DNA from 3 places in the Streptomyces sp. NBC_00252 genome. Region 1 is predicted to be linked to each of the others. Evidence: riboswitches for the same ligand, from Rfam matches in the RefSeq annotation. Region 1 holds a riboswitch; each other region holds the start of a gene.

Evidence for each region. Region 1 has a riboswitch for S-adenosylmethionine ahead of OHT77_RS03320 (ABC transporter substrate-binding protein). Riboswitches for the same ligand answer to the same signal wherever they lie in the genome.
Region 2: linked by a shared signal. The riboswitch ahead of thrC (threonine synthase) and the one ahead of OHT77_RS03320 (ABC transporter substrate-binding protein) in region 1 are both predicted to bind S-adenosylmethionine.
Region 3: linked by a shared signal. The riboswitch ahead of OHT77_RS32220 (aminotransferase class V-fold PLP-dependent enzyme) and the one ahead of OHT77_RS03320 (ABC transporter substrate-binding protein) in region 1 are both predicted to bind S-adenosylmethionine.

What each region holds. Positions count from the first base shown of each region.
Region 1 covers NZ_CP108087.1:758,769-768,997, forward strand. The annotation lists gene OHT77_RS03310 (ABC transporter permease) at 1-342, opposite strand, end outside; gene OHT77_RS03315 (ABC transporter permease) at 346-1,428, opposite strand; gene OHT77_RS03320 (ABC transporter substrate-binding protein) at 1,425-3,059, opposite strand; SAM riboswitch class IV at 3,291-3,400, opposite strand; gene OHT77_RS03325 (LLM class flavin-dependent oxidoreductase) at 3,513-4,577, opposite strand; gene OHT77_RS03330 (ATP-binding protein) at 4,874-5,320, opposite strand; gene OHT77_RS03335 (hypothetical protein) at 5,384-5,530, opposite strand; gene OHT77_RS03340 (helix-turn-helix domain-containing protein) at 5,691-6,527, opposite strand; gene OHT77_RS03345 (NADPH-dependent FMN reductase) at 6,640-7,233, shown strand; gene OHT77_RS03350 (SDR family oxidoreductase) at 7,251-7,988, opposite strand; gene OHT77_RS03355 (LysR family transcriptional regulator) at 8,082-8,945, shown strand; gene OHT77_RS03360 (FUSC family protein) at 8,991-10,229, opposite strand, start outside.
Region 2 covers NZ_CP108087.1:4,758,042-4,768,270, forward strand. The annotation lists gene groL (chaperonin GroEL) at 1-1,200, opposite strand, end outside; gene OHT77_RS20650 (cold-shock protein) at 1,563-1,769, opposite strand; gene OHT77_RS20655 (MoaD/ThiS family protein) at 2,222-2,497, opposite strand; gene thrC (threonine synthase) at 2,584-3,900, opposite strand; SAM riboswitch class I at 3,918-4,074, opposite strand; gene OHT77_RS20665 (glucosyl-3-phosphoglycerate synthase) at 4,243-5,187, shown strand; gene OHT77_RS20670 (alpha,alpha-trehalose-phosphate synthase (UDP-forming)) at 5,289-6,701, shown strand; gene otsB (trehalose-phosphatase) at 6,742-7,605, opposite strand; gene OHT77_RS20680 (DUF3263 domain-containing protein) at 7,648-7,899, opposite strand; gene OHT77_RS20685 (extracellular solute-binding protein) at 7,961-9,226, opposite strand; gene OHT77_RS20690 (ROK family protein) at 9,336-10,229, shown strand, end outside.
Region 3 covers NZ_CP108087.1:7,259,808-7,270,036, forward strand. The annotation lists gene OHT77_RS32185 (L,D-transpeptidase) at 1-807, shown strand, start outside; gene OHT77_RS32190 (hypothetical protein) at 885-1,286, opposite strand; gene ctaE (aa3-type cytochrome oxidase subunit III) at 1,465-2,085, shown strand; gene qcrC (cytochrome bc1 complex diheme cytochrome c subunit) at 2,166-2,975, shown strand; gene qcrA (cytochrome bc1 complex Rieske iron-sulfur subunit) at 2,972-4,027, shown strand; gene qcrB (cytochrome bc1 complex cytochrome b subunit) at 4,024-5,661, shown strand; gene trpD (anthranilate phosphoribosyltransferase) at 5,795-6,859, shown strand; SAM riboswitch class IV at 6,934-7,050, shown strand; gene OHT77_RS32220 (aminotransferase class V-fold PLP-dependent enzyme) at 7,215-8,576, shown strand; gene OHT77_RS32225 (Lrp/AsnC family transcriptional regulator) at 9,075-9,356, opposite strand; gene OHT77_RS32230 (rhomboid family intramembrane serine protease) at 9,353-10,087, opposite strand.

The DNA.
Region 1 (10,229 bases):
GGTGCCGGGGACGACCGAGAGCAGCAGTGCGGCGAGGATGATCTCCAGCGCGGTCCTGGCACCCCACACCGTGCGGGACAGCACGTCGTACCCGGCGATGGTGGTGCCCAGCGGATGCGCCCCACCCGGGTGCTGCTGCGACCCGAGCAGCCGCCCCCCGTCCTGAAGTTGGGCATAGCCGTACGGGGCGAGCAGCGGGCCGAGGAGGGCGGTGAGGAGGAACAGGACGGTGAGCGCGGCGCCGGTGAGCAGCATGGCGCGCTGCACCGGGCCGCCGGTGCGCAGGCGGGCGCGCAGCCGGTCCGGCAGCACCGTGGGCCGTCGTGCGAGGAGTTGGGCCACGGCTCAGTACCTCACTCGGGGGTCGATGAGGGCCGCGACGACGTCGACGAGGAAGTTCGTCACCGCCACGACGACGGCGAACAGCGCCACGATGCCCTGCACCGCCGGGAAGTCACGGACCGTCAGGTAGTGGGCGAGCTCGTAGCCGAGGCCCTTCCACTCGAAGGTGGTCTCGGTCAGCACCGCTCCCCCGAGCAGCCCGGCGACCTGGAGTCCGAGAACGGTGACGACAGGGATCAGGGCGGGCCGAGTGGCGTGCCGGGTGACCAGGCGGAACGGCGCGACACCCCGGGAGCGGGCGGCCTCGACGTAGTCGGCGCCGAGGGTGCCGATCAGGTTGGTGCGCACCAGCCGCAGCAGGATGCCCGCGACGAGCAGGCCCAGCGCGACGCCCGGCAGCACGGCGTGCTGCAACACATCCGCCACGGCTGCCCCGTTGCCGCTGCGGAGGGCGTCGAGGAGGTTGAAGCCGGTGGTGCTGGTCTGGTTCTGGAGGAAGAGCTGCACGTCGGTACTGGCCCGGCCGGAGGCGGGCAGCCAGCCGAGTTGGATCGCGAAGACCAGCTTCAGCAGCAGTCCTACGAAGAACACGGGGGTGGCGTAGGTGAGGACGGCGAACAGCCGCAGCGCCGCGTCGGGCGCGCGGTCCCGGTACGAGGCCGCCACCATGCCCAGCGGGACGCCGACGGCGAGGGCCACCAGAAGCGCGTAGCCCGCGAGTTCGACGGTCGCGGCGCCGTAGGTGCCCAGGACGTGGGTGACCGGCTCGTTGTCGGTGACGGTGCGGCCGAAGTCGCCGGTCGCCAAGGACCTGAGGTAGTCCAGGTACTGGGTGAGCAACGGCCGGTCGTAGCCCGCCTGATGGAGCTTGGCGTGCAGCTGGTCCGGGGTGAGCCGGTCGCCGAAGGCGGCGCTGATCGGGTCGCCGGTGGCCCGCATCAGGAAGAAGACCAGGCTGACGAGGACGAACACGGTGGGGACGATGAGGAGGAAGCGGACCAGCAGATAGCGGGCGAGTCCGTACCCGGCGGCGCCGTCGGCCGGGGTGGCGACGGCGCCGGGGGTGTCCTGTGTCAGGGCGCTCACTTCTTCGCGAGTCCCGCCCAGCGGAACGTGTACGCGCTGGTCAACTCGGCGGGTACACCGCTGACTTCGCCGCGGGTGACGATCGCCGTGGACCCCTGGAGCAGCGGCAGGAGCGGCACCTGCGCGGCGGCCTTGTCCTGGACCTCCTTGAGGAGTTCGGCCCGCTTGCCGGCGTCGGTCTCGGTCTCCTCCTTCTTGATCAGCGCGCGTACGGCCGGGTCGTCGTAGTCGTTGGCGACCCAGCTGTTGGCCGAGTAGAAGGGCGAGAGGTAGTTGTCGGCGTCCAAGTAGTCGGCGTACCAGCCGAGTTGGTAGAGCGGGTAGAGATGCTTGACGCGGTCCTTGCCGTACTGGGTCCACTCGGTGGACTGCAGGTTCACCTTGAACAGCCCGGTGGCTTCGAGCTGGGTCTTGACGAGGGCGTACTCGTCGGCCGAGGACGAGCCGTAGTGGTCGCTGTTGTACTGCAGGTTGAGGGTGACCGGGGTGCTCACCTTCGCCGCCTTCAGCCGCGCGGTTGCGGCTGCCTTGTCGGGGCCGCCCTTCTTGTCGCCGTAGAGCGCCTTGAAGGAGTCATCGGCGCCGGTGAGGCCGTCGGGGACCGAGCTGTAGAGCGGCTGGTAGCTGTTCTTGTAGACCTGCTGGGCGAGTTGGGCCCGGTCGACGGAGTCGGCGACGGCCTGCCGTACGGCCAGTGCCTTGGCCCTGTCGGCGTTCTTGGTCTTCGTGCCGTACGGCTGCGTGTTGAAGTCGAAGACGATGTAGCGGATGCCGTTGCCGGAGCCGGTGTGGACCTTGATGTCCTTCTTCTTGGCCAGGTCGGAGAGGTCGGCGGTGGTGAGGGTGCGGTAGACGGCGTCGACGGTGCCCTGTTGGACGTCGAGCTTCAGGTTGCTGGCGTCGGTGTAGTACTTGAGCTGGACGTTCTTGGTCTTCGGCGTGCCCAACTGGCCGCCGTAGGCGCTGTTTTCACTGAAGGAGACCAGCGAGTTCTTGTCGTAGCTCGTGACACCGTACGGGCCGTTCCACGGCTTGGCGGCGACGATGGACTTGTCGTCGAGGATCTTGTCCGCCGGGAAGGTCTGCTCGTCGACGATGTAGCCGGCCGCGGTGGACAACACCTGGGGAAACAGCGTGTCGTTGGCGGACTTGAGGGTGAAGACGACCGTGGTCGGGGTGGGGGCGGCGACGGAGGCGAGGTTGTACAGGAGCGACGACGGGCCGTTCTCGTCGGCGATCTTCAGGGTGCGGTCGAAGCTGAACTTGACGTCGGAAGAGGTGAGTTCGTGTCCGTTGGCGAACTTCAGCCCCTTCCGGAGCGTCACCGTGTAGTCCTTCGGCCCTGTCAGCTTGATGCCGCCGGCGAGGTCCGGGGAGACCTCCGTCGCGCCGTTCTTCACGCTGAGGAGGGTCGCGTAGACCTCGCTCTCGATGGTGCCGGACCCCGCGTCCCAGGCACCCGCCGGATCGAGGCTGGTCACCTGGTCCGTGGTGCCGACGGTGATCGTCGAACCGCCGGACGCGGTGGTGGTCTTGCTGCTGGTGCAGCCGGTGACGGCGACCAGGAAGGCGGTGCCGAGGGATACGGCGCCGAGGGAACGAAGGGGTCTGCCGGTGCTGGAGTGTGCCATGGCTGGTCTCTGTCTCCGCATGGATGAGTGCGCGAAAGGGGTGCGGCAGGCAGGACATGCCGGACGCGCGCTGTCGCGTGAAGGTGAGGGTGGTGGGCTGCGTGAAGAACGGGTCAGCTGTGACAGAGACAGCTGGAGACCAGCAGCAGATCCACGTGACGCCGGGAGCACAGCACGAGGGCAGTGGCCACGCCGTCCTCCTAGGGGTGTCGTCGGCAACTGGGGCCGGTGGAAACGCACTTGCAGAACAGAAACATCCGCCGAGCCGTCACCTGGAGCACCCCGCCGCGTCGAGGGTTGCCGACCGGCCAGCCAGGGCTTGATCACCGGTACTCGTAGCTCGCGCTCACCGTAGATCGACTGTTCTGCCGACGTCAAGGGCGCACAGGGAGCAACAAAGGTGAGGAGTACGGGAGTTGGGGCGAATCCTGTACGCAGCCCCCTTGCGTGGGGTCAGCGCAGCCGGGGCAGGAGTTGGTCGCCCACGCGGGCGATCTCCTGTTTGTAGGGCGTGTCCGAGAGGACGAAGTGGGTGATGCCGAGCTTGCGGTAGTTGTCCAGGGCGGTGGCGACGTCGGCGGCGGAGCCGACCAGCCAGGTCGTCGCCGCTCCCCCGCCGCCGAACCTGCCCGGCGCGGTGTAGAGGCAGGTGTCGAGTACCTCGCCCCGGGCGGCGAGGTCGTAGAGGCGCTGTTGTCCGACGGCGGTCTTGCGGTTCCCGGTCCAGGTCAGTTCGTCGCCCGGGCCGGACGCCATCCGGGCGACGCGTTCCTCGGCCGCCCGCCATGCCTCCTCCGTGGTGTCGCGGACCACGGTGGTGATGCGCAGGCCGAACTGGAGGGGCTTGAGTCGGCGGTCGACCTGGTTGCTCAACTCCCGCAGGCGGTCGATGCGTTCGGCGAGTCCGGCGAGGGGTTCGCCCCAGAAGAGCTGGACGTCCGCCTCCGCCGCGGACACCCGCTCGGCGGCTTCGGAGGCGCCGCCGAAGTAGAGCGTCGGGTGCGCTCTCGTGTCCGTCCGGTAGGGATGCGGGGCCACGGTCGACCCGCTCACCTGGAAGTGCTCGCCGTCGAACGTCACGTCCTCCTCGGTCCACAGCCGCCGTACGAGACGCATGAACTCCTGTGTGCGCTCGTACCGTTGGGCGGGATCACTGCGTCCGTCGCCGTAGGCGGCGAGGTTGTCGAGGCCGCTGACGATGTTCACCAGGACCCGGCCGCGGCTGAGCTGGTCCAGGGTCGCCGCGGCGGCGGCGAAGTGGGCGGGCTGCCAGTAGCCGGGGCGGACGGCGATGAGGGGCTTGAAGGTGGTGGTCCTGGCGGCCAGGGCGGTGGCGACGGTGAAGGTGTCGGGGCGGCCCCATCCGGTGCCCAGGAGCGCGCCGCCCCAGCCGTGGCGTTCGGCCGTGCGGGCGAGGTCGGTGGAGTACTCGACGGAGCCCCAGCCGTCCGTCGTGTCGTCGCCGCGGTGACCCGGCTCGACGGTGTTGGGGATGTACCAGAGGAATTCCGGGCTCATCGTGCTTCCGATCGCGGCATTGACCGACGGCGGAGCGTCGACTGACCGTCCGGGCCGGTGCGTACGGGAGTACGTCACGAAAAAGGGGGACGCACTGTGGATCGCGGAGTGGATCAGGGGATCAACACAGCGCGCTGCCCACGCGAACGAGGTCGATACAACGCTCGCTGGTGAGCAGCAGGACCTCGGGCATGTGATCGAGTTTCCGAGGCCTCGGTCCGGAAGTCAATGGCCTCGCGACGGCCGCGCCACGGCCGCCGCGGTCGGCTCCGCCCGATCGGCGGCTCGAACGGCCTTCAGTCCTTCGGCGTCCGCTGCGAGCCGGCCGTCTGCGGCTTCGCCCCGGGTGCGTGGAAACAGGCGCTGACCGACTTGCCGTGCGGACAGGGCCGGGTCTCCCAGGTGTCGGCCACGGCGTCCACGAGGAGCATGCCGCGTCCGCCGAGGCGCTCCATGTCGGCGTCGCGGGGAGTCGGCATCTCACTCGACCTGTCGTGCACCGAGACGTGCAGACAGTTGTCGTCGCACGTCATCACCAACTGGGCGCTGCTGTGGGCGTGTCGGTGGGCGTTGGTCACCAGCTCGGAGACGGTGAGCACCACGGCGTCCGCCGTTTCCGGCGCGGTGGTGGTCCAGCCCAGCGCGTCCAGGTGCCGACGTGCCCAGTCACGGGCCGACTTCACTTCACTGTTCAAGGGAAGCGTGCGGGCCCAGCCCACTGCCCGGAGTGACGAACTGTCCATGGCGATCGATCCTCCTTCGGTAGTGTGCGCCGCTCGCCCCACTTCCCCGTGGGGCGGATGTGCTCAGCGGCGTCCGCGTAGTTTGCCCAACAGGCGCTGTGCCTGCGCCCTGCGGCGCGGGTCGGCGGCCGCTCGGCGTATCTGCTCGGCCGTGCGCTGCCCCTGCGGACTTCTCGCGAACCGCTTGATGCGCTCCAGTACGCCCGACATGACGCCCCTCTCCTCGTGGCACCGTGTTCATCGCGCTGCGTTCCGTCACTGTCCCGACTACCCCGGCCCCGTCGACTCAGCCCTGTCACCTGGTGGAGAGCGCGCGACCACCCCGCGACGACGGGGTGGCAGAGGGCCGTTCGCAGGGGGTCCGGGTGGGTCAGGAGATGGCGCGGAGCGGGCCGTGCGAGCGCCGGCGGAGTTCGTCGAGGGCTTGGGCCGTGCTGTCGTCGGCGGGCAGGAGGACGACCAACTGCTGTGCGTCCGCTGTGAGTTCGAGCGTCTCGCGGAGGAGGTGGAGTTCGCACCCGGACGGGTGGGCGAGGCGGAGCGTCCCGCGCCGGGGCACCACGTGCCGGTTCAGGCGGCGCGTGAAATCGGGTCCGGCGGTGCGGGCGAGTTCCGAAGTGAACCGTTCGTAATGGCCCACGGATGGCCCAAGCCACAAGTCGAAGACCTGCTCGTCCGCGATGTCGTCCCAGTCCGTGAAGAAGGTACGGGCGCGGGGGTCGGTGAAGACGTAGTGCGTGAGGTTCGGGGTGTCGGAGTCGAGCAGCCCGGTTCCGCGCGTCAGCGACTCGTAGCCGCTGGTGCGGGCGAGGACGTCCCCGAGCCGGTTGGTGACGAGGGCGATCCCGGGTTCGAGGAGGCGGAGCGTCTCCAGGACCGGCGGTCGGACCTCGCGGGGCGGCGGCCCGGGGTGGAGGCGGGCGGAGCATTCGCCGCCGGTGATCTTTGTGAGATAGCGCAGATGCTCGCGCTCCGACGGGTCGAGGCCGAGCGCGTCGGCGAGGGAACTCACCACCGCCACCGAGGGATTGCGGTCACGGCCCTGTTCTATACGGGTCAGGTACTCGACGCTGATACCGGCCAGCGTGGCGAGATCCGAGCGCCGCAGACCGGGCGACCGGCGACGGCCGCGATCGGGCAGGCCCAGCGACCGGGGCTGGATGCTGTCCCGCTTGGTCCGGATGAAATCCCCCAACGGCGAACCCATGGCGCGAGCTTACGGCGTCGCCCGCTCGTCGCCGAGTGGTCAGCGTGGCCCTGCGGGGGCCAGCCTGAGCACGGTCTGGTTGGTCGCGGGGTGCTGTCCGATCGTGGTGGGCATGGAGAACAGACCTCAACTGGTGATCATCGTGGGAAGCGTGCGGGAGGGGCGGTTCGGGGCGGCCGTGGCCTCGTGGGTGGCCGAACAGGTCGGCCCGCACGGGGTTTTCGACGCGGAAGTCGTCGATCTGGCCGAGTTCGACGTCCCGTTGGCGCTGCCGGCGGTCTCGCCGAAGCTCGCGGGCGACGACTATCCCCGCCCGGCCGGGATGGCGGCGCTGACCTCGGCGCTGGCGCGCGCCGACGCGTTCGTCGTCGTCACCCCGGAGTACAACCACAGCTATCCCGCGTCGCTGAAGGCGGCCATCGACTGGCACTTCACCCAGTGGGCGGCCAAGCCGGTCGCCTTCGTCAGCTACGGAGGTGCCGCAGGCGGTCGGCACGCGGTCCTGCACCTGGAGAACGTGCTGACCGAACTGCACGCGGTGACGATCCGCGACGGTCTCGCCTTCCCGAACTGCTTCACCGCGTGGCAGGACGGCCGGCCGCTCGATCCCCAGTCCCCTGTGTACGCGCGGACGGTGCTCGATCTGTTGGCCTGGTGGGCGGTCACCCTCCGGTCGGCGCGCGAGGCCGTGCCGTATCCGGGGTGAGCACGGCGGGTGCACGGTTACCAGGGAACGACCCCGGCGTCCTCGAAGAACGAACCGGTCGGGCCGCCGTCCGGCAGTGTGGCGAGCCGGATCGCCGTGGCCGCTCCCTGTTCCGGGGTGCGGGGCCCCTGGAAGCCGGTGAAGTCCGTCGCGACCAGGCCCGGGCAGGCGGCGTTGATCAGGATGCCCGTGTCGGCGAACTGCCGCGCGTACTGCACGGTGACGGCGTTCAGGAACGTCTTCGACGGCGCGTAGGCCGCCATGATGGGCCCGATCTCGATGTCCGGGTCGGCCTGCCGGGTCAGGGAGGCGACGGAACTGGAGACGTTGACGATGCGGGGCGACGCCGAGCGCCGCAACAGCGGCAGCAGCGCGTTGGTCACGCGGACGACACCGAGGACGTTGGTCTCCACGACGGTGCGGACCAGTTCGAGGTCGAGCGTGGTCGGGTCCTGTACCCATCCCGGGTCCATCTCCCCCGATACACCGGCGTTGTTGACCAGGACGTCCAGGCGCCCGGCCTGCCGCTCGATCAGTTCGGCGGCCGCGGTGACGCTGCGGTCGTCGGTGACGTCCAGCGGCACCCCGAACGCGTCCACCCCGGCGGCGCGCAGTTTCTCGACCGCGGTCTCACGCCGGACCTCGTCGCGGGCTCCCACACCGACGCGCAGTCCGAGGGCGCCCAGCCCGTTGGCGATGGCGTACCCGATTCCCTTGTTCGCGCCGGTGACCAGCGCGATCTTCGTTTCGCTCATGTCGTCGATGGTCGCCCGCGGAGGCGGGGAGCATCCAACACCGATACGGTGCTCTGTCATACCCGGCAGGTATCACAGGGGTAGGCTGGCTCCGTGGACACCCTGGAGAGCCGCGAGCTGAGGTACTTCATGGCCGTCGCGGAGGAACTGCACTTCGGCCGCGCCGCCGAGCGCCTCGGCATGGCCCAGCCACCCCTGTCCCGGGCGATCCAGCAGCTCGAACGGCGCCTGGGCGTCCGCCTGTTGGAGCGCAACCGCCGAGGCGTCTCCCTGACCGGCGCCGGGGAAGTGCTGCTGTACGAGGGACGCGCGGCCCTCGACGCGGCCACCGCCGCCGCGCGCCGTACGCGTCGCGCCGGCGGTGCCGACGGTCCGGGCGGCTCCCGCAACCGTCTGGTGCTCGCGGTGAAGGCCGCCGCCTCCCACGAGCTGCTGCAGAAGATCCTCGGCGCCTACGCGGCCGAGCCCGGCGCCGCCGAGATCGAGGTGCTGCCGAGCGGCATGTGCGAACAGGAGGACATGCTGCGCGACGGCCGCGCCGACGTGGCCCTCATGCACGCGCCGTTCAACTCCCTCGCCGGGTTCGACAGCGAGGAACTCATGACCGAGGGCCAGATCGCCGTCCTGCCCGCCGGGCACCCGCTCGCCGCGCGGAAGTCCCTCTCCATGGCCGACGTCACCGACGTTCCGGATCTTCCGCACGCCCGCTGGCCCCGGAACGGCGGCTACCCGCCCGGCCCGGGCCCCGAGATCCACGACCAGACGCAGCTGGCCCAGCTGATCGCCCTCGGCCGCACCATGGCGGTCTTCCCCGAATCCGCCCGCGCCTGGTTGTGGACCGAGCACGCCGCTGTCACCGTGGTCGACGCACCGCCCGTGGTCACCCACATCGCGTGGCCCGCGCACAGCCGCTCCGTCGCCCTCGCCGGACTGGTCCGTACGGCCACGCGGCTCTGACCCCGCGCCGCCGCCACCGGTCCCGTGCCATGGACGCCGGCGCCGTCAGGCAGGATCGCTCGGCTTCGCCGCCGCCGCGAGGCTGAACTGAAGGCGACGGGCCGCGTTCAGGTGGTCGGCGGTCCAGATGATGCGGACGGCGGTGGCCGTGGCGTGTCCGTCGTCGCCGCGCAGGTCACGGCGCAGGGAGTGGACCAGGCGTGCCTCCTCGTCGGGGTCACGGGACAGCGGCGCGGGAACAGCGGTGTGCCGGCTGAGCCCTTCGGCCAGGCCCCGATACCAGTCGGCCACCCGGTCGGCCGTGTCCAGCAGCGTGAGCCGGGCCTCGGAACGGTCGGGCTCCATCCGCTCCTCACCGCCGTTGCGCTGCCACAGTTCCAGCACCGCGTCCGAGGCGAGACGCAGTCCTACGATCCCGGTGACCAGGGTGGTCATGTCGGAGAGGCGTACCGGCTTGGCTCCGCGTTCGGCGAGGTAGCTGCGGAAGGCGTCGTCGAGCCGGCGGGACGCGGCGGCGGCCTGCCGTCCCGCCTCCAGCGGGGCATCGGTCGGAATGCAGCCGATGCTGCACCGGCTCGCCGCGTACTCCACGGTGTCGGCCAGGTAGCGGGCGCTTTCGGTGTACGCCGCCGACAGTGCCCGGTCCACGGCGGCCGCCGCGCCACGCGGCCAGAAGAACAGGCCCACGAGCACGCTCACCCCGCAGCCGAGGGCGATGTCCTCGATCCGCAGCAGCACGATGTGCCAGTCGGGGTCCTGGCCGATGTTGAACAGGATGACCAGGGTGACGGTGAAGGCGGCCTGCCCCGCGGCGAACGAGATGGCGGCGGGCGCGATGCCGGCGATGAGCACGGCGACGGGGAGCAGGAACCAGAGCACGGTGCTGTGGTGCCCGATGAGCTGGAGCAGCAGGGTCCCGATGACCGAACCGACCAGTGTGCCGCCCAGCGCCCGGAGCGCGTTCTGCCCGGTGTTGAGCGCGTTGGAGCGCAGCACGGACAGCGTCCCGAGCAGTACCCAGAACGAGTGCTGGACACCGGTCTCGTTCGCCAGCGCCACCGCGATGCCGAGGCCGAGAGCACCCCGGAGGCTGTTGTGCAGCCAGACGGAGCGCGGCTCCAGGTGCGCGGCGGCGCGTTCGACGGCGGATCCGAGCGGCTGGGTCAGTGCGCCGGGTTCGGTGCCCAGCAGCCGTTCGGGCCAGCTGCGGCGCTCGGCGGCCGCGGCCAGGTCGACGTTGCCGGCGATCTGGAGGGTGGCGAACCCCAACTCCTGGGCGCGGAA
Region 2 (10,229 bases), 4.0 Mb from region 1:
GTTGCGAACGGCGTCCTCGATGCGGTGCTTGCGCTCCTTGAGCTCGACCTCGGTGGCCGCGCCCGCCTTGATGACGGCGACGCCGCCGGCGAGCTTGGCGAGGCGCTCCTGGAGCTTCTCGCGGTCGTAGTCCGAGTCGCTGTTCTCGATCTCGGCGCGGATCTGGTTGACGCGACCGGCAACCTGGTCCGCCGAGCCCGAGCCGTCGACGATCGTCGTCTCGTCCTTGGTGATGACGACCTTGCGGGCGCGGCCGAGGAGATCCACGGTCGCGTTCTCCAGCTTGAGGCCGACCTCCTCGGAGATGACCTCGCCGCCCGTGAGGATGGCGATGTCGCCGAGCATGGCCTTGCGACGGTCACCGAAGCCCGGAGCCTTGACGGCGACGGACTTGAAGGTGCCGCGGATCTTGTTGACGACCAGCGTGGACAGGGCCTCGCCCTCGACGTCCTCGGCGATGATCAGCAGCGGCTTGCCCGACTGCATGACCTTCTCCAGGAGCGGGAGCAGGTCCTTGACGTTGGCGATCTTCGAGTTGGCGATCAGGATGTACGGGTCGTCGAGGACGGCCTCCATACGCTCCATGTCGGTGGCGAAGTACGCCGAGATGTAGCCCTTGTCGAAGCGCATACCCTCGGTGAGCTCGAGCTCGAGCCCGAAGGTCTGGGACTCCTCGACGGTGATGACGCCTTCCTTGCCGACCTTGTCCATCGCCTCGGCGATGAGCTCGCCGATCTGGGTGTCGGCGGCGGAGATGGAGGCCGTGGAAGCGATCTGCTCCTTGGTCTCCACGTCCTTGGCCTGCTCCAGCAGGGCACCGGAGACGGCCTCGACGGCCTTCTCGATACCGCGCTTGAGGGCCATCGGGTTGGCGCCCGCGGCTACGTTGCGCAGACCCTCCTTGACGAGGGCCTGGGCGAGGACGGTCGCGGTGGTCGTACCGTCACCGGCGACGTCGTCCGTCTTCTTGGCGACTTCCTTGACCAGCTCGGCGCCGATCTTTTCGTACGGGTCCTCGAGCTCGATCTCCTTGGCGATGGAAACACCATCGTTGGTGATCGTGGGGGCGCCCCACTTCTTCTCGAGGACGACGTTGCGGCCCTTGGGGCCAAGGGTGACCTTGACGGCGTCGGCGAGCTGGTTCATCCCGCGCTCGAGACCGCGCCGTGCCTCCTCGTCGAACGCGATGATCTTGGCCATGTGAAGTGGTCCTCCCGGACTGGGGTGGATTGCTCCGGACCGCGCTGGCGCCCGCGACGGACGGCCTGCCTGCCTCGTGGTTCCTTGCACCACCTGGCCTGCGGGCCTCACCGACCCGGTCCTTCGTTATCACTCTCACCTTCAGAGTGCTAACGCCAATGATTAGCACTCGGCATGGTCGAGTGCAAGCGGCTCCCGAGTTCTGGGCCCCTTCCCAGCGGGACGCGCGGGACCCGCGCGTCACCCGCGCGAGGCATGCTCAGGACATGCCGAAGGGCCCGTACCCCAGGAGGTGACCCCCCAGGAGTACGAGCCCTTCGGTGAGGAACGAAGAACGTCGCTGCTGTTCGTCGGCGCGTGCTTCAGCTGGTCGCGAGCCGGACCATGTCCGCCTGCGGCCCCTTCTGACCCTGCGAGATCTCGAAATCGACCCGCTGACCCTCTTCCAGGGTGCGGTAGCCGTCCATCTGAATCGCGCTGTAGTGGACGAAAACATCCGCACCACCGTCGACCGCGATGAAGCCGTACCCCTTCTCCGCGTTGAACCATTTGACGGTGCCCTGAGCCATGCCTAACTCCCCTATTACTGGCCCTTGCACGGACCCGCACTTCGCGGATCCGGGTCAGACCTCACCCCCCACAGGATTGGGGGCGTGCGCCGGAACGCGTCGACCGCGGCCGAATGTATCCGTCCAACTGCCGTCTGCAACAGGTCAATCAGACGAGAATTCCGGGCAGGACCGGTCGGGAATATACGGAGAATTCGCCCGACTTCAGGGCAAGTCGGGCTCCACAAAGAGAACATAACGCGCAAAAGGAATGCACACTTTGGCTGCTTCTCATCGCACGCGGAGCGGGTACTCATATGCGTCCGGCATGCGGAGTGGAGCGCGTTCCCCAACTGTACCCCGCTCAACCATGCAGAATTGCCCCCTCCGCTTCTCTCACGGAGGGGGCAATTCGATGAACTCTTGGTAATCGGCGTTACCGAGGGTAATTTTCGGCGCCGATCAACGACCGCTCAGCCACCGGCGACGGCCGGAATGATCGACACCCCGGCCCCGTCCGGAGTGGCCGTCTCCAGCCCCTGCTCGAACCGCACGTCATCGTCATTCACATACACGTTGACGAACCGCCGCAGCTTGCCCTGATCATCCAGCACCCGGGCGGAGATCCCGGCGTGGTTCTTCTCGAGGTCACTGATGACCTCGGCGAGGGTGCCACCTTCGGCGGTCACCTCGGCCTGCCCACCGGTGTAGGTGCGGAGAATGGTAGGGATGCGGACACTAACGCTCACGATGAAACCTCCGGTCAGATGATGCCCTCAGGGGCGCGGGGAACTGCGCGACCAGCCCCCACGGGCCCGCAGTCAAAGAACGACGCTCAGGACGCGAGTCCAGCTTCCCTGAACGACTCGAGGTTCGGCCGGATGGTCGCGGTGAGCCCAGTACCGGCAACCGCATCCAACGTCTTGAGCCCATCACCGGTGTTCAACACGACAGTGGTCAGCGTCGGATCCAGCAACCCGCTCTCGATCAGCTTCTTCGCCACCCCCACGGTCACCCCACCCGCGGTCTCGGCAAAGATCCCCTCGGTCCGCGCAAGCAACTTGATCGCGTCGACGACCTGCTCGTCGTTGACGTCCTCGACCGCCCCACCGGTCCGCCGAGCGATGTCCAGCACATACGGACCGTCCGCGGGGTTCCCGATCGCCAGCGACTTGGCGATCGTGTTCGGCTTCTGCGGCCGTACGACGTCGTGCCCCGCCTTGTAGGCGACCGACACCGGCGAGCAGCCCTCGGCCTGCGCGCCGAAGATCTTGTACGGCTTGTCCTCGACGAGCCCGAGCTTGATCAGCTCCTGGAGCCCCTTGTCGATCTTCGTGAGCTGCGACCCGGAGGCGATCGGCACGACGAGCTGGTCCGGGATCCGCCACCCCAGCTGCTCGCAGATCTCGTACGCGAGGGTCTTGGAGCCCTCCGCGTAGTACGGCCGGAGGTTGACGTTGACGAAGCCCCAGCCCTCCCCGGCCGGGTCGCCGATCAGCTCGGAGCAGAAGCGGTTCACCTCGTCGTAGTTGCCCTCGATGCCGACGAGCTCGCCGCCGTAGATCGCGGCCATGACGATCTTGCCCTGCTCCAGGTCGTGCGGGATGAACACGCAGGAGCGGAAGCCGGCCCGGGCGGCGGCGGCGCCGACGGCGCCGGCGAGGTTGCCGGTGGAGGAGCAGGAGAGGGTGGTGAAGTCGAAGGCGCGGGCCGCCTCGATCGCCTGGGCCACGACGCGGTCCTTGAAGGAGTGCGTCGGGTTGCCGGAGTCGTCCTTGACGAACAACTTGCCCGCGTCGACGCCCAGTTCGCGGGCGAGGTTGTCGGCCTGGACGAGCTTGGTCCAGCCGGGGTTGATGTTCGGCTTGTCGGCCACGTCGGCGGGGACGGGCAGCAGGGGCGCGTACCGCCAGATGTTCGCGGGGCCGGCCTCGATCTGCTTGCGGAGCTCTTCGGTGTCGTAGGACGAGAAGTCGTAGGCGATCTCCAGCGGGCCGAAACACTCCTCGCAGGCGAAGACCGGGCCGAGGGGGACGCGGTGGCCGCACTCGCGGCAGGACAGCGCGGCGGCGGGGCCGAGATCGACGGTGTTCGCGGGGATCGTGTCCGGGTTCGCGGAGTTCGTGGTGCTTGCGACAGTCTGCGCAGCCATGGAGGGGAGGCCCTTTCTCCTCATCTTCCTCACGACGCATCTCGCCGTGAGACGGATTTGGCACCTTCCCGAGCCGGGAGCCTCACCACGTCAGCGTGCAGCTGAGTGCCAAGACCGGCTGGAGGGTTGCCGGGGCTTCATCGGGCCGTATCCCTCTGCCCCTCTGGATGAGCGGTATTCGATTGTGTACGCCGACGGCCCCCGACATGCGATGGTCATCAGCGTTGTTCAAGACTGTAACCGAAGGCCAGGACAGTTGAAGAGAGCCGTCCGAACCGCGAGACGGATCACACACACCGTGTGACCCCTTCTCGCCGAGAGAACGTAGAGGAGCCGCGCAACGTGCTGAAAGATGTCGAGCACTGGCTGAGCACTCGCTCCTGGTCCCTGACGGACCGGCCGCTGCACAAGATCCTGGCCGCCAAGCACCGCACGGGGCAGTCCGTCTCCGTCGTGCTGCCCGCGCTGAACGAGGAGGCGACGGTCGGCGAGATCGTCGCGATCATCCGTCACGACCTCATGCAGCAGGTCCCGCTCGTCGACGAGATCGTCGTCGTCGACTCCGGGTCCACCGACCGCACCTCCGAGGTGGCCGCCGCGGCGGGCGCCCGGGTCGTGCACCGTGACGACATCCTGCCCCGCATCCCCGCCGTGCCCGGCAAGGGCGAGGTGCTGTGGCGCTCGCTGCTGGTGACGAGCGGTGACATCGTCGCGTTCGTCGACGCGGACCTGAAGGAGTTCTCCTCGGACTTCGTCACCGGGATCGTGGGCCCGCTGCTCACCGATCCCGGCGTCGACCTCGTCAAGGCGATGTACGACCGCCCGCTCGGCGGCGCTGCCGGACAGGGCGGCCGGGTCACCGAGCTGATGGCCCGCCCGCTGCTGAACATGCACTGGCCGCAGCTGGCCGGTTTCGTGCAGCCGCTCGGCGGCGAGTACGCGGCCCGCCGCTCGCTGCTGGAGCAGCTGCCGTTCCCGGTCGGGTACGGCGTCGAACTGGGCATGCTGGTCGACGCGTTGCACCTGGTGGGCCTCGACGCCCTCGCCCAGGTCGACGTCGGCGTCCGCAAGCACCGGCACCAGGACGGGCAGGCCCTGGGCCGGATGGCCGCGCAGATCTACCGCACGGCCCAGCTCCGGCTGGCCCGCGGCCACCTCATCCGGCCGTCCCTGACGCAGTTCGAGCGGGGCCCGGACGGATTCGAGCCGCGCACCTACTCCGTCGACACGGAGGAGCGGCCCCCGATGGTCGACATCACCGAATACCAGTCCCGCAAGGTCGCATAACCGGGCGCAGACGGTCACGGACGGTCGTATACGGACTCATACGGTCCGCCAACGGCCGTCCGTACGTTTGAGCGTTTCCGGGCCGGGCTAGGTTGTGGCGTATGGCTTCCACGGCTTCCACTCCCCCTCGCGGTGCTGCTCAGGTGCTCGTCGCGTCCAATCGCGGTCCCGTCTCCTACGAGGTGGGCGACGACGGTTCGCTGCGCGCCAAGCGCGGTGGCGGCGGGCTGGTGTCCGGGCTCTCGGCCATCGGGCCGGACGCCGACGCGCTGTGGGTGTGCTCGGCGCTCTCCGACGGCGACCGCGAGGCGGTGCGGCGGGGGGTGGGCGAGGACGGCGTACGGATGCTGGACATCCCGGCCGACGTGCACACCGACGCGTACAACGGCATCGCCAACTCCGTGCTGTGGTTCGTCCACCACATGCTGTACCAGACCCCGCTCGAGCCGGTCTTCGACGCGGAGTTCCGGCGCCAGTGGGCGTCGTACGAGGCGTACAACCGGGCGTTCGCGGAGGCGCTGGCCCAGGAGGCGGCCGAGGGGGCCGTCGCGATCGTGCAGGACTACCACCTGTGCCTGGTCCCGGGGATGCTGCGCGAGCTGCGCCCCGACCTGCGCATCGGCCACTTCTCGCACACGCCGTGGGCGCCGGCCGACTACTTCCGGATGCTGCCGGACGACATCCGTGAGCAACTGCTGACGGGCATGCTCGGCGCGGACCGGCTCGGCTTCCTCACCCACCGCTGGGCGGACGCGTTCACGGCCTGCTGTACGGAGTTCGCCGGGGGCGTCGGGGACACCCGGATCGGTGTCCACGGCCTGGGCGCCGACGCCGACTTCCTGCGGGCCCGCTCGCACGAGGCGGACGTGGAGGAGCGCATCGTGGCCCTGCGCGAGGAGATCGGCGCGGGCCGCAGGACCATCGTCCGGGTCGACCGCACCGAGCTGTCCAAGAACATCGTGCGCGGGCTGCTGGCGTACCGCCAACTCCTCGACGACCACCCGGAGTTGCTGGAGCAGGTCGTCCATGTGGCGTTCGCCTACCCGTCCCGGCAGGACCTCGCCGTCTACCGCGACTACACGGCCGAGGTGCAGCGGGTCGCCGACGAGATCAACTCCCGGTACGGGACGTCGGGTTGGACCCCGGTGGTCCTCCACGTCAAGGACGACTTCGCCCGCTCCCTGGCCGCGTACCGCCTCGCCGACGTCGCCCTCGTCAACCCCATCCGCGACGGCATGAACCTCGTCGCCAAGGAGGTCCCGGTCGTCTCCGACGAGGGCTGTGTGCTGGTGCTGTCCCGGGAGGCGGGCGCGTACGAGGAGTTGGGCGAGGACGCGATCCCGGTCAACCCGTACGACGTGATCGGCACGGCCGCCGCCCTGCACGAGGCGCTGACCATGCCGGCCGGCGAACGCGCCGAGCGCACCAAGAGACTGACGGCGGCGGCCACGGCCCTGCCCCCGGCCCAGTGGTTCCTGGAGCAGCTGAACGCGCTGCGGGGCCAGCCGAGTTGAGCGGGGCCGGGCGACCGCAGGTGGTCCCCGGCCGCGCCCCTCACCCCAGGTGTGCCGCGAGCGCCGACAGCAGTTCCACGACCCCTGCCGCGCCGTCCACCACCAGGTCCGCCCGTTCGCGCAACTCCGTGACCTCGTCGTTGCCGCTGCACACCAGCAGGCCGGGGATGCCGTCCGAGCGGAGTTTCTCGACGGCCGCGAACGCGGGGAGGTCGCCGAGGTCGTCGCCGGCGTAGAGGACGGACCCGGCGCCGGTCTCGCGGAGGTAGTCGGTGAGGGCGACGCCCTTGTCCATGCCGGGCGGGCGCAACTCCAGGACCAGGCGGCCGGGTTCGACGATCAGGCCGTTGCGGGCGGCGAGGTCGGTGAGGGGGGCGCGGAGGGCCTCGAAGGCGGCCTGCGGGTCCTCGGCCCTGCGGGTGTGGACCGCGAGCGCGCGGCCCTTCTCCTCGATCCAGGTGCCCTGCCAGGCGCCGATCCGGTCGAGGAAACCCGGGAGTTCGGCACGGACGGCGGCGACACCGGGGTGCGGGGCGGGGGCCGTGACCGTACCGGTCACCGCGTCCCAGCGCTCCGCGCCGTAGTGACCGAGGACGACCAGGTGTTCCAGGCCCGGCACACCCGCGAAGCCGCCGTTGCGCACCGCCACGCCGGCCGGGCGGCCGGTGACGACGGCCACGGAGGCGACCTTCGGGGCGAGCGCGGCCAGCGCGCGCACCGCGCCCGGGTGGGCCCGGGCCTGCTCGGGGTCCGGGACGATCGGTGCGAGGGTGCCGTCGAAGTCGAGCCCGACCACCGCGGAAGCCGGTTCGGCGAGGATCGCCGCCAGGCCTTCGCGTCCGGCGCGGGTGACGGGGGTCGGCAGTACGGCCAAGGGATCGGTGGAGTCCTGAGGGCTGCCCATACGTCGACCCTATCCGGGCGGGGCCGGGGCCCACACCTGCTGCTACCTCTCCGTACGCCTTGTCTCGCGGACCCGTCTCAGCCTGTTCACCGTCACCGGGTCGTGGGCCAGGGCCCGCTCGTCGTCCAGCAGGGCGTTCAGCAGCTGGTAGTAGCGCACGGGGGCCAGGCCCAGCTCCTCGCGTATCGCGCGCTCCTTCACGCCGGGGCCGGGGAAGCCCCGGCGCTCCAGCGCGAGGATGTCCTGTTCCCTCCGGTTCAGCGCGGGAAGCCGGGCGGGCCTGTCCTTCTCCATGCCTGCACGGTAGCTCCCGCCACTGACAACGGCCCCGGGCGCCGCCCGCCGCCGCTTCCCGCTACTTCCCGCTCTCCGCCAGCGACGCCGCCGCCTGCAGCTGCCCCAGTACGCCGGCCGGGCTGCCGTTCGCGGCGACCGCCTGGCCTATGCGCTGCTTGATGTCGGAGCTGACCGCGGCCCAGGAGGTGTTGCCGACCGGGTAGAGCGTGGACAGCGGGAGCTCGTCGAGGAACGGCCGCAGATCCTTGTCCTCCTTCGACTCCTCCATCGTCTGGGAGGCGGAGTTGGTCACCGGCAGGAGGTCGTACTCGCGGGAGAAGGCGAGGACGTTCTTCTCGCTGTAGACGAAGTCGAGGAAGTCGCCGATCTGCTCGCGGTGGCCGTTCTTCTTGAAGGCGGTCATCCAGTCGGCGACGCCCATCGTGGACTTGGCCTTGCCGTTGCGGCCGGGCATGGGGACCGTGCCGAACTTGACGCCCTTCTTGGTGGCCTGCTGCATGAGCGTCGGGTGGCCGTTGAGCATGCCGACGTCACCGTTGGCGAAGGCGGCGAACGCGTCCGCGCGGTTGAGCCTGGCGGGCGCGACCGGCCCGGTCAGGCCCTTGGCGACGAGGTTGTCGCGCAGCCAGGTGAAGGTGGCGACGTTCTGCTTGGAGTCCAGGGTGTAGGTGCCGATGTCGTCGGTGTAGCCGCCGCCCCCGCCGAGCAGCCACTGCATCGTCTCCGCCTGCGCCTCCTCCGAGCCGAGCGGCAGCGCGAACGGGTACTTCACACCCCGCGCCTTCAGCGCCTGCGCGTCGGCGGCCAGCTCGCTCCAGTCCTTCGGCGGGGTCAGCCCGGCGGCGGTGAAGAGGGTCTTGTTGTAGAAGAGGACGCGCGTGGACGCGGCGAACGGCATGCCGTACTGGATGTGGTTCACCTGCCCCGCGTCCAGCAGCGGCTCCAGGAAGTCGGCCTCCACGGGGATGGAGAGCAGCTCGGCCGTCGAGTACAGCTTGCCGGCGGCGGCGTAGTCCGCGTACGCGCCGATCTGCGCCATGTCGGGCGCCTTGCCGGCCGCGACCATCTCCTTGACCTTGCGGTCGACGTCGTTCCAGGAGTAGACGCTGACCTCGACCTTGACGTTCTTGTGCTTCGCCTCGTACGCCTTGACGACCCCGTCCCAGTACTTCCGCGAACTGTTCGACGCGGAGTCGCCGTAGTCCGCCGCGACCAGCCGGAGGGTCACGTCACCGGATCCCCCGCCGAGGCCGCAGCCGCCGAGGACCGCCGTCATGCCCAGAACGGACGTCGCCGCGATCATTCCTGTCCTACGCCGCTGCACTGCCGCATCCCCACCTTTGCTCTCGTGACGTTCGCTCTGTGAACCCATAAGGTCTACACCACGTGAGTGGACTAGACCTCTCGCGGGTAGACGGGCCACACTGTCCCCCGTGAGACATGTCATCGCCCTCGACGTGGGCGGCACCGGGATGAAGGCCGCCCTGGTCGGGGCGGAGGGCGAGTTGCTGCACCGGGCCCGCCGGGCGACCGGCCGCGAGCGCGGTCCGGACGCGGTCGTCGAGCACATCCTCGGCTTCGCCGCCGAGCTGCGCGCGTACGGCGAGGAGCAGTACGGCGAGCCCGCGTCCGCCGCCGGTGTCGCCGTCCCCGGCATCGTCGACGCCGAGCGCGGCATCGCGGCCTACTCCGCGAACCTCGGCTGGCGCGACGTACCCCTGCGCGATCTGCTCGCCACCCGGCTCGGCGGGGTCCCCGTCGCCCTCGGCCACGACGTGCGCACCGGCGGTCTCGCCGAGGGCCGCATCGGCGCGGGCAAGGGCGCCGACCGCTTCCTGTTCGTGCCGCTGGGCACCGGCATAGCGGGCGCGATCGGCATCGACGGCCGGGTGGAGGCGGGCGCGCACGGCTTCGCGGGCGAGGTCGGCCACATCGTCGTACGCCCCGGCGGCCTGCGCTGCCCCTGCGGCCAGACCGGCTGCCTCGAGCGGTACGCGTCGGCGGCGGCGGTGACCGAGGCGTGGGCCACCGCCTCCGGCAACCCCTCGGCGGACGCGGCCGACTGTGCCAAGGCCGTCGACGCCGCCGACCCGGTCGCCACGACCGTCTGGCACGAGGCGATCGACGCCCTCGCCGACGGCCTCGTCACCGCCCTCACCCTCCTGGACCCCCGCACGATCATCATCGGTGGCGGCCTGGCGGAGGCGGGGGAAACCTTGTTCACACCGCTACGCGAAGCGGTCCGCCGCCGGATCACCTTCCAGAAACTGCCGTCGCTCGTCCCGGCGGCCCTGGGCGACACGGCCGGATGCCTGGGCGCAGGCCTC
Region 3 (10,229 bases), 6.5 Mb from region 1:
GGCGTCGGCCAGCCGGTCACCGCCGAACTGAACACACCCGTCAAGGACAAGGCGCAGCGGGCCATCGTGGAACGTGCCCTCAGGGTGGACTCAGTGCCCGCTGTGGAGGGCGCCTGGCACTGGGTGGACGACAAGGAGCTCCACTACCGCCCCAAGGACTACTGGCCCGCCCACGCCACGATCCAGGCGCACAGCAACCTCGACGGCGTGAAGATCAGCGACCGGCTGTGGGGCGGCGCCTCGAAGGACCTCAAGCTCACCACGGGCGACAAGATCGTCGCGGTGACGGACGCCGCGTCCCACGAGATGACGGTCTACAAGAACGACGAGGAGATCAACCAGATCCCCGTCACCACCGGCAAGCCCGGCTTCGAGACCCGAAACGGCGTCAAGGTCGTACTGGGCAAGGAGTACTTCGTACGGATGCGCGGAACCACCGTCGGCATCTCCGAGGGGTCCTCGGACTCGTACGACCTCCCCGTGTACTACGCGACCCGGGTCACCTGGAGCGGCGAGTACGTCCACGCCGCCCCCTGGTCGGTGGGGTCCCAGGGCTCGGAGAACGTCAGCCACGGCTGCACCGGCATGAGCACCAGCAACGCCGAGTGGTTCTTCGACACCGTCCACGAGGGTGACGTCGTCAAGGTCATCAACTCGAACGGCGACGACATGGAGCCCTTCGGCAACGGCTTCGGCGACTGGAACCTCGCCTGGAAGAACTGGCGCTCCGGCAGCGCGCTGGTCGGCGGAACCCCGGATGCTCCCAGGCCGCAGGACGCGGCACGTTTGCGCCCCGAGTCAGCGTGACGTCCCCAGGGGCGCGGGGAACTGCGCGACCAGCCACAGCCGGCCCGCAGTCGCCACACAACCCGCGCCCCACCCCTCTAGGCGCTCAAGGCCCGCTTGTGACGCAGCAGAGAGGCCAACGAGGCCGCGAACTCAACGGGATCCACCGGCAACGTCACAGCCGCGTCCGCACGGCTCCAGGTGGCCAGCCACGCATCCTGCGGCCGCCCGATGAGCACCAGCACCGGCGGGCAGTTGAAGACCTCGTCCTTCACCTGACGGCACAGCCCCATGCCCCCCATCGGCGCGGCCTCACCGTCGAAGACACAGACGTCGATCCCGCCCCGGTCCAGCTCCTTCACGACCGCCGCCTGCGTCGCACACTCCAGGAACTCCACCAGCGGCGCGTCCGGAGCCGGCCTGCGCCCGGTCGCCAGCCGCACTTGCTCGCGGGTGTTGGAGTCGTCGCTGTAGACGAGCACCGTGGCAGTCGGCTGCATTGTTCCTCCGCGTCGTCGATCGGGAACCCCGGGTACCGATGCGGCGGATGCTACTCCTTTGAACACCCCGTCAACACCTGTTGGAACACCCCTGCGATGGGCCATACGGGCAGTACACACGCTGCGGACACTCCGAACGGCACCCCCCGGAGTGAGGGCGGGATAAGCGACCGACATAATGTCGGTCGTGGCGACAGCAACGACAGTAGAAACCGGGCACGCGCACCCGTCGGTCAACCGGCCGAACCTCACCAGCGTCGGAACCATCATCTGGCTGAGTTCCGAGCTGATGTTCTTCGCGGCCCTCTTCGCGATGTACTTCACCCTGCGATCGGTGACCGGTCCGGATCACTGGAAGGAGATGGCGAGCCATCTCAACCTTCCGTTCTCCGCGACCAACACCACGATCCTGGTGCTCTCCTCCCTCACCTGCCAGCTCGGCGTGTTCGCGGCCGAGCGCGGGGATGTGAAGAAGCTCAGGGGCTGGTTCATCATCACGTTCGTGATGGGTGCGATCTTCATCGGCGGTCAGATCTTCGAGTACACGGAGCTGGTGAAGAAGGACGGCCTGTCGCTGTCCTCCGACCCGTACGGCTCGGTGTTCTACCTGACCACCGGCTTCCACGGCATGCACGTGACGGGCGGCCTCATCGCCTTCCTGTTCGTCCTCGGACGTACCTACGCGGCAAAGAGGTTCACCCACGAACAGGCGACCGCGGCCATCGTCGTGTCCTACTACTGGCACTTCGTCGATGTCGTCTGGATCGGCCTCTTCGCCACGATCTACTTGATCAAGTAGTCGGGCCCGATCCCGCGCGCAGCCAAGAAGCGCACATTCCAGAAGCATCGACGCAGAAGATCCTGACACCGGGGTAATCCGTGAAAAAGCTCTCCACACGACGACGCCATCCGCTGGCGGCGGTCGTCGTCCTACTCCTCGCGCTGGCGGCAACTGGGGGGCTGTACGCCGCGTTCGCTCCCGCGAGCAAGGCGCAGGCCGACGAGTCCGCCCAGTCCCTCGCCATCGACGAGGGCAAGAAGCTGTTCGCCGTCGGCTGCGCAAGCTGCCACGGCACCGGCGGTCAGGGCACCTCCGACGGTCCGAGCCTTGTGGGCGTCGGCGCCGCGGCGGTCGACTTCCAGGTCGGCACCGGCCGTATGCCGGCGCAGCAGCCGGGTGCTCAGATCCCGGCCAAGAAGGTCATCTACTCGCAGGCCGAGATCGACCAGCTCGCGGCGTACATCGCCTCGCTGGGCGCCGGTCCGGCCATCCCGACGAAGAACGAGTACGGGCCGGAGGGTTCGGACATCGCCAAGGGTGGCGAGCTGTTCCGCACCAACTGTGCCCAGTGCCACAACTTCACCGGCAAGGGCGGCGCGCTGACGCACGGCAAGTTCGCGCCGAGTCTCGAGGGTGTCGCTCCGAAGCACATCTACGAGGCCATGCAGACCGGCCCGCAGAACATGCCTTCCTTCCCCGACACCACGCTGTCGTCGAAGAACAAGAAGGACATCATCGCGTACCTCAACGCGGTCAACGGCGACAACACCGAGAGCCCCGGCGGTCTTGAGCTGGGCGGTCTCGGTCCGGTCAGTGAGGGTCTCTTCGCCTGGATCTTCGGTCTGGGCGCGCTGATCGCGGTAGCCGTCTGGGTCGCCGCTCGGACCGCAAAGGCCAAGAAGTCATGAGTAGCCAAGACATTCCAGAAGAGAACCTGCCCGCTGAGCAGGACGCGCACGGCGCGGTGTCGGTAGCGGACGAGCACGACCCGTTCGCCGACCCCGGACTGCCCCCGCACGAGCACCGTGTCCAGGACATCGACGAGCGGGCCGCCAAGCGGTCCGAGCGCGTCGTCGCCTTCCTGTTCACGCTGTCGATGCTCCTCACGGTCGGCTTCATCGCCTCGTACGTGGCGATCCCGTCCGACAAGTCGATCTTCGTCTTCCCGATCGGTCACATCAGCGCGCTGAACTTCGCGCTGGGCCTGACCCTCGGCGGAGCGCTCTTCACCATCGGCGCGGGCGCGGTCCACTGGGCCCGCACCCTGATGTCCGACGTGGAGATCGCCGACGAGCGGCACGCGATCGAGGCGCCCCCCGAGGTCAAGGCCAAGGTCATGGCCGACTTCAAGGAGGGTGCCAAGGAGTCGGCGCTCGGCCGTCGCAAGCTGATCCGCAACACGATGTTCGGCGCGCTGGCCCTGTTCCCGCTCTCCGGCGTCATGCTGCTGCGCGACCTGGGCCCGCTGCCGGGGACGAAGCTCCGCCACACCCTGTGGTCCAAGGGCAAGCTCCTCGTCAACATGAACACGAACCTGCCGCTGCGTCCCTCGGACGTGGCCGTCGGCTCGCTCACCTTCGCCAAGCCCGAGGGCCTGGAGGAGACCGACGAGGACTTCCAGACGGAGATCGCGAAGTCCGCGCTGATGATCGTCCGGCTCCAGCCGGACAACATCAAGGACAAGCGCGAGCTGGAGTGGGCGCACGAGGGCATCGTCGCCTTCTCGAAGATCTGCACCCACGTGGGCTGCCCGATCTCCCTGTACGAGCAGCAGACGCACCACGTGCTGTGCCCGTGCCACCAGTCCACCTTCGACCTCTCCGACGGTGCCCGAGTGATCTTCGGCCCGGCCGGTCACGCCCTGCCGCAGCTGCGCATCGGCGTGAGCGACGAGGGTTACCTCGAGGCGCTCGGCGACTTCGATGAGCCCGTCGGTCCTGCATTCTGGGAGCGCGGATGAGCACTACGACGAACACTGACTCGCGCTCGCGCGAGAAGGCACCGGCCGGCGAGAAGATCGCCGACTGGGCGGACGGACGCCTGGGGATCTACTCCCTGGCCAAGTCCAACATGCGCAAGATCTTCCCCGACCACTGGTCGTTCATGCTGGGTGAGGTCTGCCTCTACAGCTTCATCATCATCATCCTCACGGGTGTGTACCTGACGCTGTTCTTCCACCCGTCGATGAACGAGGTGACGTACCACGGCAGCTATGTCCCGCTCCAGGGGCAGCTGATGTCGGAGGCGTTCAACTCGACCATGCACATCTCCTTCGATGTGCGCGGTGGTCTGCTGATCCGGCAGATCCACCACTGGGCGGCGCTGATCTTCCTCGCCGGCATGTTCGTGCACATGATGCGGGTGTTCTTCACGGGCGCGTTCCGCAAGCCGCGTGAGGTCAACTGGCTGTTCGGCTTCCTGCTGTTCGTCCTGGGCATGTTCACCGGCTTCACCGGTTACTCGCTCCCGGACGACCTGCTCTCCGGCACCGGTGTCCGCTTCATGGAGGGCGCGGTCCTGTCCGTGCCGATCGTCGGCACGTACCTGTCGTTCTTCCTCTTCGGCGGCGAGTTCCCGGGCGGCGACTTTGTCGCGCGGTTCTACTCGATCCACATCCTGCTGCTGCCGGGCATCATGCTCGGCCTGGTCGTCGGCCACCTGATCCTGGTCTTCTACCACAAGCACACGCAGTTCGCGGGCCCCGGAAAGACGAACAACAACGTCGTCGGCATGCCGCTGCTGCCGGTCTACATGGCCAAGGCCGGAGGCTTCTTCTTCCTGGTCTTCGGTGTCATCGCGGCCGTCGCCGCGGTCGCCTCGATCAACCCGATCTGGTCGATGGGCCCCTACCGGCCGGACATGGTCTCCACGGGCGCCCAGCCCGACTGGTACATGGGCTTCTCCGAGGGCCTGATCCGTGTCATGCCGGGCTGGGAGATCAACTTCTGGGGTCACACGCTCGTCCTGGGTGTGTTCATCCCGCTGGTGATCTTCCCGCTGGTCCTGGTGTCGATCGCGGTCTACCCGTTCATCGAGGCCTGGGTCACCGGCGACCGGCGCGAGCACCACATCCTGGACCGCCCGCGCAACGCCCCGACCCGTACGGCCTTCGGTGCCGCGTGGATCTCGTGGTACTTCGTCCTGCTCGTCGGTGGCGGCAACGACATCTGGGCCACGCACTTCCACCTGTCGATCAACTCGATCACCTGGTTCGTGCGCGTCGGCTTCTTCGTGGTGCCGGTGCTGGTCTTCATCGCCACCAAGCGGTTCTGCCTCGGCCTCCAGCGCCGGGACCGGGACAAGGTGCTGCACGGCCGCGAGTCCGGCATCATCAAGCGCCTGCCGCACGGTGAGTTCGTCGAGATCCACGAGCCGCTCAGCCAGGACGCGCTGCACACGCTCACCGCGCACGAGCAGTACGTGCCGGCCGCGATCGGCGCGACCGTCGACGACAACGGCGTGGAACGCAAGGTGAAGGGCTCCGAGAAGCTGCGCGCCAAGCTGAGCGAGGCGTACTACGGCGAGGAGTCCCAGATCCCCAAGCCCACCGTCGAGGAGTACAAGGAGATCACGAGCGGCCACGGCCACCACTGATCGCTGAGGCGTCGCCACGCCACAGTCGAAGGGCCCCGTCCGAACACCGGACGGGGCCCTTCGCCGTGTCCCGCGCTGGATAGGGTGGGGGCGGTATTTCAACCAGGTTTCTACGACACCCAGGAGCGGCCGTATGAGCGCTGTGACCCCCGCTGGAGGCGACACCGCGGCGGCCCGTTCCTGGCCCGACGTACTGAGCGCGCTGCTGGCCGGACAGGACCTGAGCACCGCCGACACGGCGTGGGCGATGGACCGGATCATGAGCGGCGAGGCGGCCGACGCGCAGATCGCGGGCTTCCTGGTGGCGCTGCGGGCCAAGGGCGAGACGGTCGAGGAGATCACCGGGCTCGTCGAGACGATGTACGCCCACGCGAAGCCGCTGCACATCCCGGGACCGGCGGTCGACATCGTCGGCACCGGCGGCGACCGGGCGAAGACGGTGAACATCTCGACGATGTCCGCCATCGTGATCGCCGGGGCCGGCGCGAAGGTCGTCAAACACGGCAACCGCGCCTCGTCCTCGGCGAGCGGTTCCTCGGACGTCCTGGAGCGGCTCGGCATCAACCTCGACCTGTCGCCCGAGCGGGTCGCGCAGGTGGTGGAGGAGGCCGGGATCACGTTCTGCTTCGCGGCCAAGTTCCACCCCACGATGCGGTTCGCAGGGGCGGTCCGGCGGGACCTGGGGGTGCCGACCGCGTTCAACCTCCTCGGCCCGCTGACCAACCCGGCGAAGGTCACCTCGTCGGCGGTCGGCTGCTTCGACACCCGCATGGCCGGGCTGATCGCGGGCGTGCTGGCCGAACGGGGTTCCTCCGCGCTGGTGTTCCGCGGTGACGACGGTCTCGACGAGCTGACCACCACGGCCACCTCCCGGGTGTGGAACGTCCGCGACGGCAAGGTCACCGAGGAGGCCTTCGACCCCCGGGACGTGGGCCTCGAACTCGTCCCGGTGGAGGCCCTGCGCGGTGCCGACCCCGAGTACAACGCGGACGTGGCCCGCCGTCTCCTGGACGGCGAGACGGGCCCGGTGCGGGATGCCGTACTCCTGAACTCGGCGGCCGCCCTGGTGGCCCTCGAGGCCGGGGACGGGCCGTTGGCGGACCGGATCAGGGCCGGGATGGAGAAGGCGCGGGAGTCGATCGACTCCGGGGCCGCGAAGCGCACGCTGGAGCGCTGGGCGGCCGCCAGCAACGCGTGACCGAGTGGGTCGTCGTCCCGCGATCCGGACACGGGTTGCGGGACGACGATCACATCGCGTAAGTTTTCTGACCAGGTCATGAGTGACAGTCATGAGGCCCCGGCCGACTGTCCGGCAACCCTCCGTCCGTGGCGGGGTGCCCCGGGTGAAGACCAGGCCGTAGGCAGCGAGGTCTGCGGCAAGCGCGGGCCCCTCGAAAGACACCAGGGGTCCTGGTCATCGAGGGAGCCCTCTGTGAGCAAGCGAATGCGATAGGGCGTCGAGCCCCGCCTCCGCATACCCCCTTCTTCTTTTCCTGCGCCGCAGCCGTGTCGGCTCGCGCAGTGAATTCGCCTGCCTCTCACGGGAGTTCACCATGTCTGTCGCCACCGTTGCCGCCGCCCAGACCATTTGTGCACCGCTGCCCGTTCTCGGCCGGGATGTCACCGTCCCGCTCGTCACGGGCGGCGAGGTCACCTACGCGGCGCTCGACTACGCGGCCAGCGCCCCCGCCCTCCAGCGCGTCTGGGACGACGTCGCGGCCTACGCCCCGTACTACGGCAGCGTGCACCGCGGCGCCGGCTACCTCTCGCAGCTCTCCACCGACCTGTTCGAGAACGCCCGCAAGACGGTCGAGGAGTTCCTGGACTGCCGTCCCGACGACCAGCTGATCTTCACTCGCTCCACGACGGACTCCCTGAACCTGCTCGCCGCGGTGCTCCCCGCCGACTGCCAGGTCTTCGTCTTCGAGACCGAGCACCACGCGTCCCTGCTGCCCTGGAAGGACGCCCGGGTCACCTACCTCAACGCCCCGCGCACCCCGGGCCAGGCCGTCGAGACCCTGGAGCAGGCCCTCGCCGCCCGCGACCCCTACGGGCCGGCCCTGGTCTGCGTCACCGGCGCCTCGAACGTCACCGGCGAGCTGTGGCCGGTGCGCGAACTGGCCGCCGCCGCGCACGCCCACGGCGCCCGGATCGTCCTGGACGCCGCCCAGCTCGCTCCGCACCACCCGGTCTCCGTCCAGGACCTCGACGTCGACTGGATCGCCTTCTCGGGCCACAAGCTCTACGCCCCCTTCGGCTCGGGCGTCCTGGCCGGCCGCGCCGACTGGCTCCAGGCGGCCGACCCCTACCTCGCGGGCGGCGGCGCCAGCCGCAAGGTCACGCGGCGCGAGGACGGGGGAGTGGACGTGGAGTGGCACGACAGCGCCGCCCGGCACGAGGCGGGCTCCCCGAACGTCATCGGCGCCTACTCCATCGCGTCGGCCTGCAAGGCGCTCACCGAAGCGGGCTTCGACACGCTGGTCGCCCGCGAGCAGCACCTGATCGAAAAGGTACGGGCGGGCCTGGCCGAGGTCCCCGAGGTGAAGGTCCTGTCCCTGTTCGGCGACGACGCCCCGCGGGTCGGCGTGATCTCCTTCGTCGTCGACGGCTGGAACAGCTCCCACTTCGCCGCCGCCCTCTCCGCCGAGTACGGCATCGGCGTCCGGGACGGCCTCTTCTGCGCCCACCCCCTGCTCCGCACCCTCCTGGGCACCGACCCCCAGACCCAGGGCGAATGCGGCGCCCCCGAAGCGGCCCCCGGCGAAAAGTCCCTCAACGCCATCCGAGTCAGCTTCGGCGCAGGCACCCCCGACGAGCACGTCGACCGCTTCGTAGGCGCGGTCCGCGAGTTGGTCACCAAGGGAGCCAAGTGGACCTACCACACAGAAAACGGCCGCTGCGTCCCGGCGGTGTGATCTCGCCTGACGTCAAGCGGATGCCGTGAGGATCGCGGGGCGGTGCCGATCTGCGGCTCCGCCCCGCGGGCGCGAGCAGTCACGACGAGCGGCGCTGTACCCGGCGGTCCGAGGCGCCCCCGGTCCGATGCAACAAGCCTCAGGCCGATCCCCTAAAGGGCGCGGGGCTGTGTCGATTTGCGGCTCCGCCCCGCGGGCGCGACCAGCCACGACGAGCGCCGCTGTACCCGGCGGGTCCGAGGCGCCCCCGGTCCGATGCAACAAGCCTCAGGCCGATCCCCTAAAGGGCGCGGAGCGGTGTCGATTTGCGGCTCCGCCCCGCGGGCGCGAGCAGTCACAACGAGTGCCGTTGCATCCCGGCGGGCCCGAGGCGCCCCCGAACCGATGCAACGAGCCTGAGAGCAACCCCCTCAGGGGCGCGAGGAACTGCGCGACCAGCCACGACGGACCGGTCACCCGCAGACGATCCGCGCCCCCCACCCCACTACGCGCCCAACCTCACGAGTCCAACCCGATGGCGAACGCGGCCTCGAGGTCATGCTGTGAGTACGTCCGGAAGGCGACGTGCGTATCCGTCCCCTCCACCCCGGGGATCTTGCTGATCCGCCCAGGAATCACCTCGGCCAGATCCTCGTGCTGCCGCACCCGAACCATCGCGATCAAGTCATACGTACCGGTGACAGAGAAGACCTCGCTCACAGATTCGAGCGCGGCGATCGACTCGGCGATCTCCGGAATCCGGTCCACGCTGGTCTTGATGAGGACGATCGCGGTGATCACGGCTGGTTCTCTCCCTCGGGGACCGTTGCTGGGGCGGCCCCAACTCTAGTCGTACGACCGAATCGCACCCACGCGTAGCCGAACCCGAGCGTGAAGCCCACGAGGTGGGCGAGGTACGCCACCCCCGGCCCCGTCGCCGCCTGCCCCGCCGCCAGCCACTGCAGGGCCGCCCAGAACGGCAGCACGACCCACGCGGGGAAGCGCAGCGGCAGGAAGAAGAGGAAGGGGAGGAGGCTCGTCACGCGCGCCCGGGGGAACAGGTACAGGAACGCCCCGAGGACCGCCGAGATCGCCCCGGACGCGCCGACCAGCGACTGCTCGGAGTCCGTGTTGGCCACCGCGTAGCCCAGCAGCGCGAGGTACCCGCAGACCAGGTAGAACAGCGTGAACTCGACCCGGCCCAGCCGTTCCTCGGTCATCGCTCCGAAGACGTAGAGGAAGAGCATGTTGCCGAGGAGGTGGACCCAGCTGCCGTGGATGAACAGGGCCGTGACCGGGGTCAGCGCCTCGCGGGTGGGGTGGGCGAACAGTTCGGCGGGGACCACGCCCCAGCGGCGGAAGTACGCCCGTTGCGCGGCGAGCAGCGTGTCACTGGTGCCGTAGGACGGGACGAAACCCGAGGCCGGGCCCAGGACGAAGATCAGGCAGCACAGGCCGATCAGGGCGTAGGTCATCGGTGCCGATGTGCCGCGGAACGTCCTGACGAGGGCCGAGCCCCAGTTGCTGATCATGGCTACAGAGCATGACGTAACGGGACGCAACGGGACAGGGTGAATCGCCGCTGCGGACGGCCGAGCGGTGAGTACCCGCCAGGCCGTAGGGTTACGAGCCACACGCGCCGGGGAAACCGGCGATCACGGAAACTGGAACGAA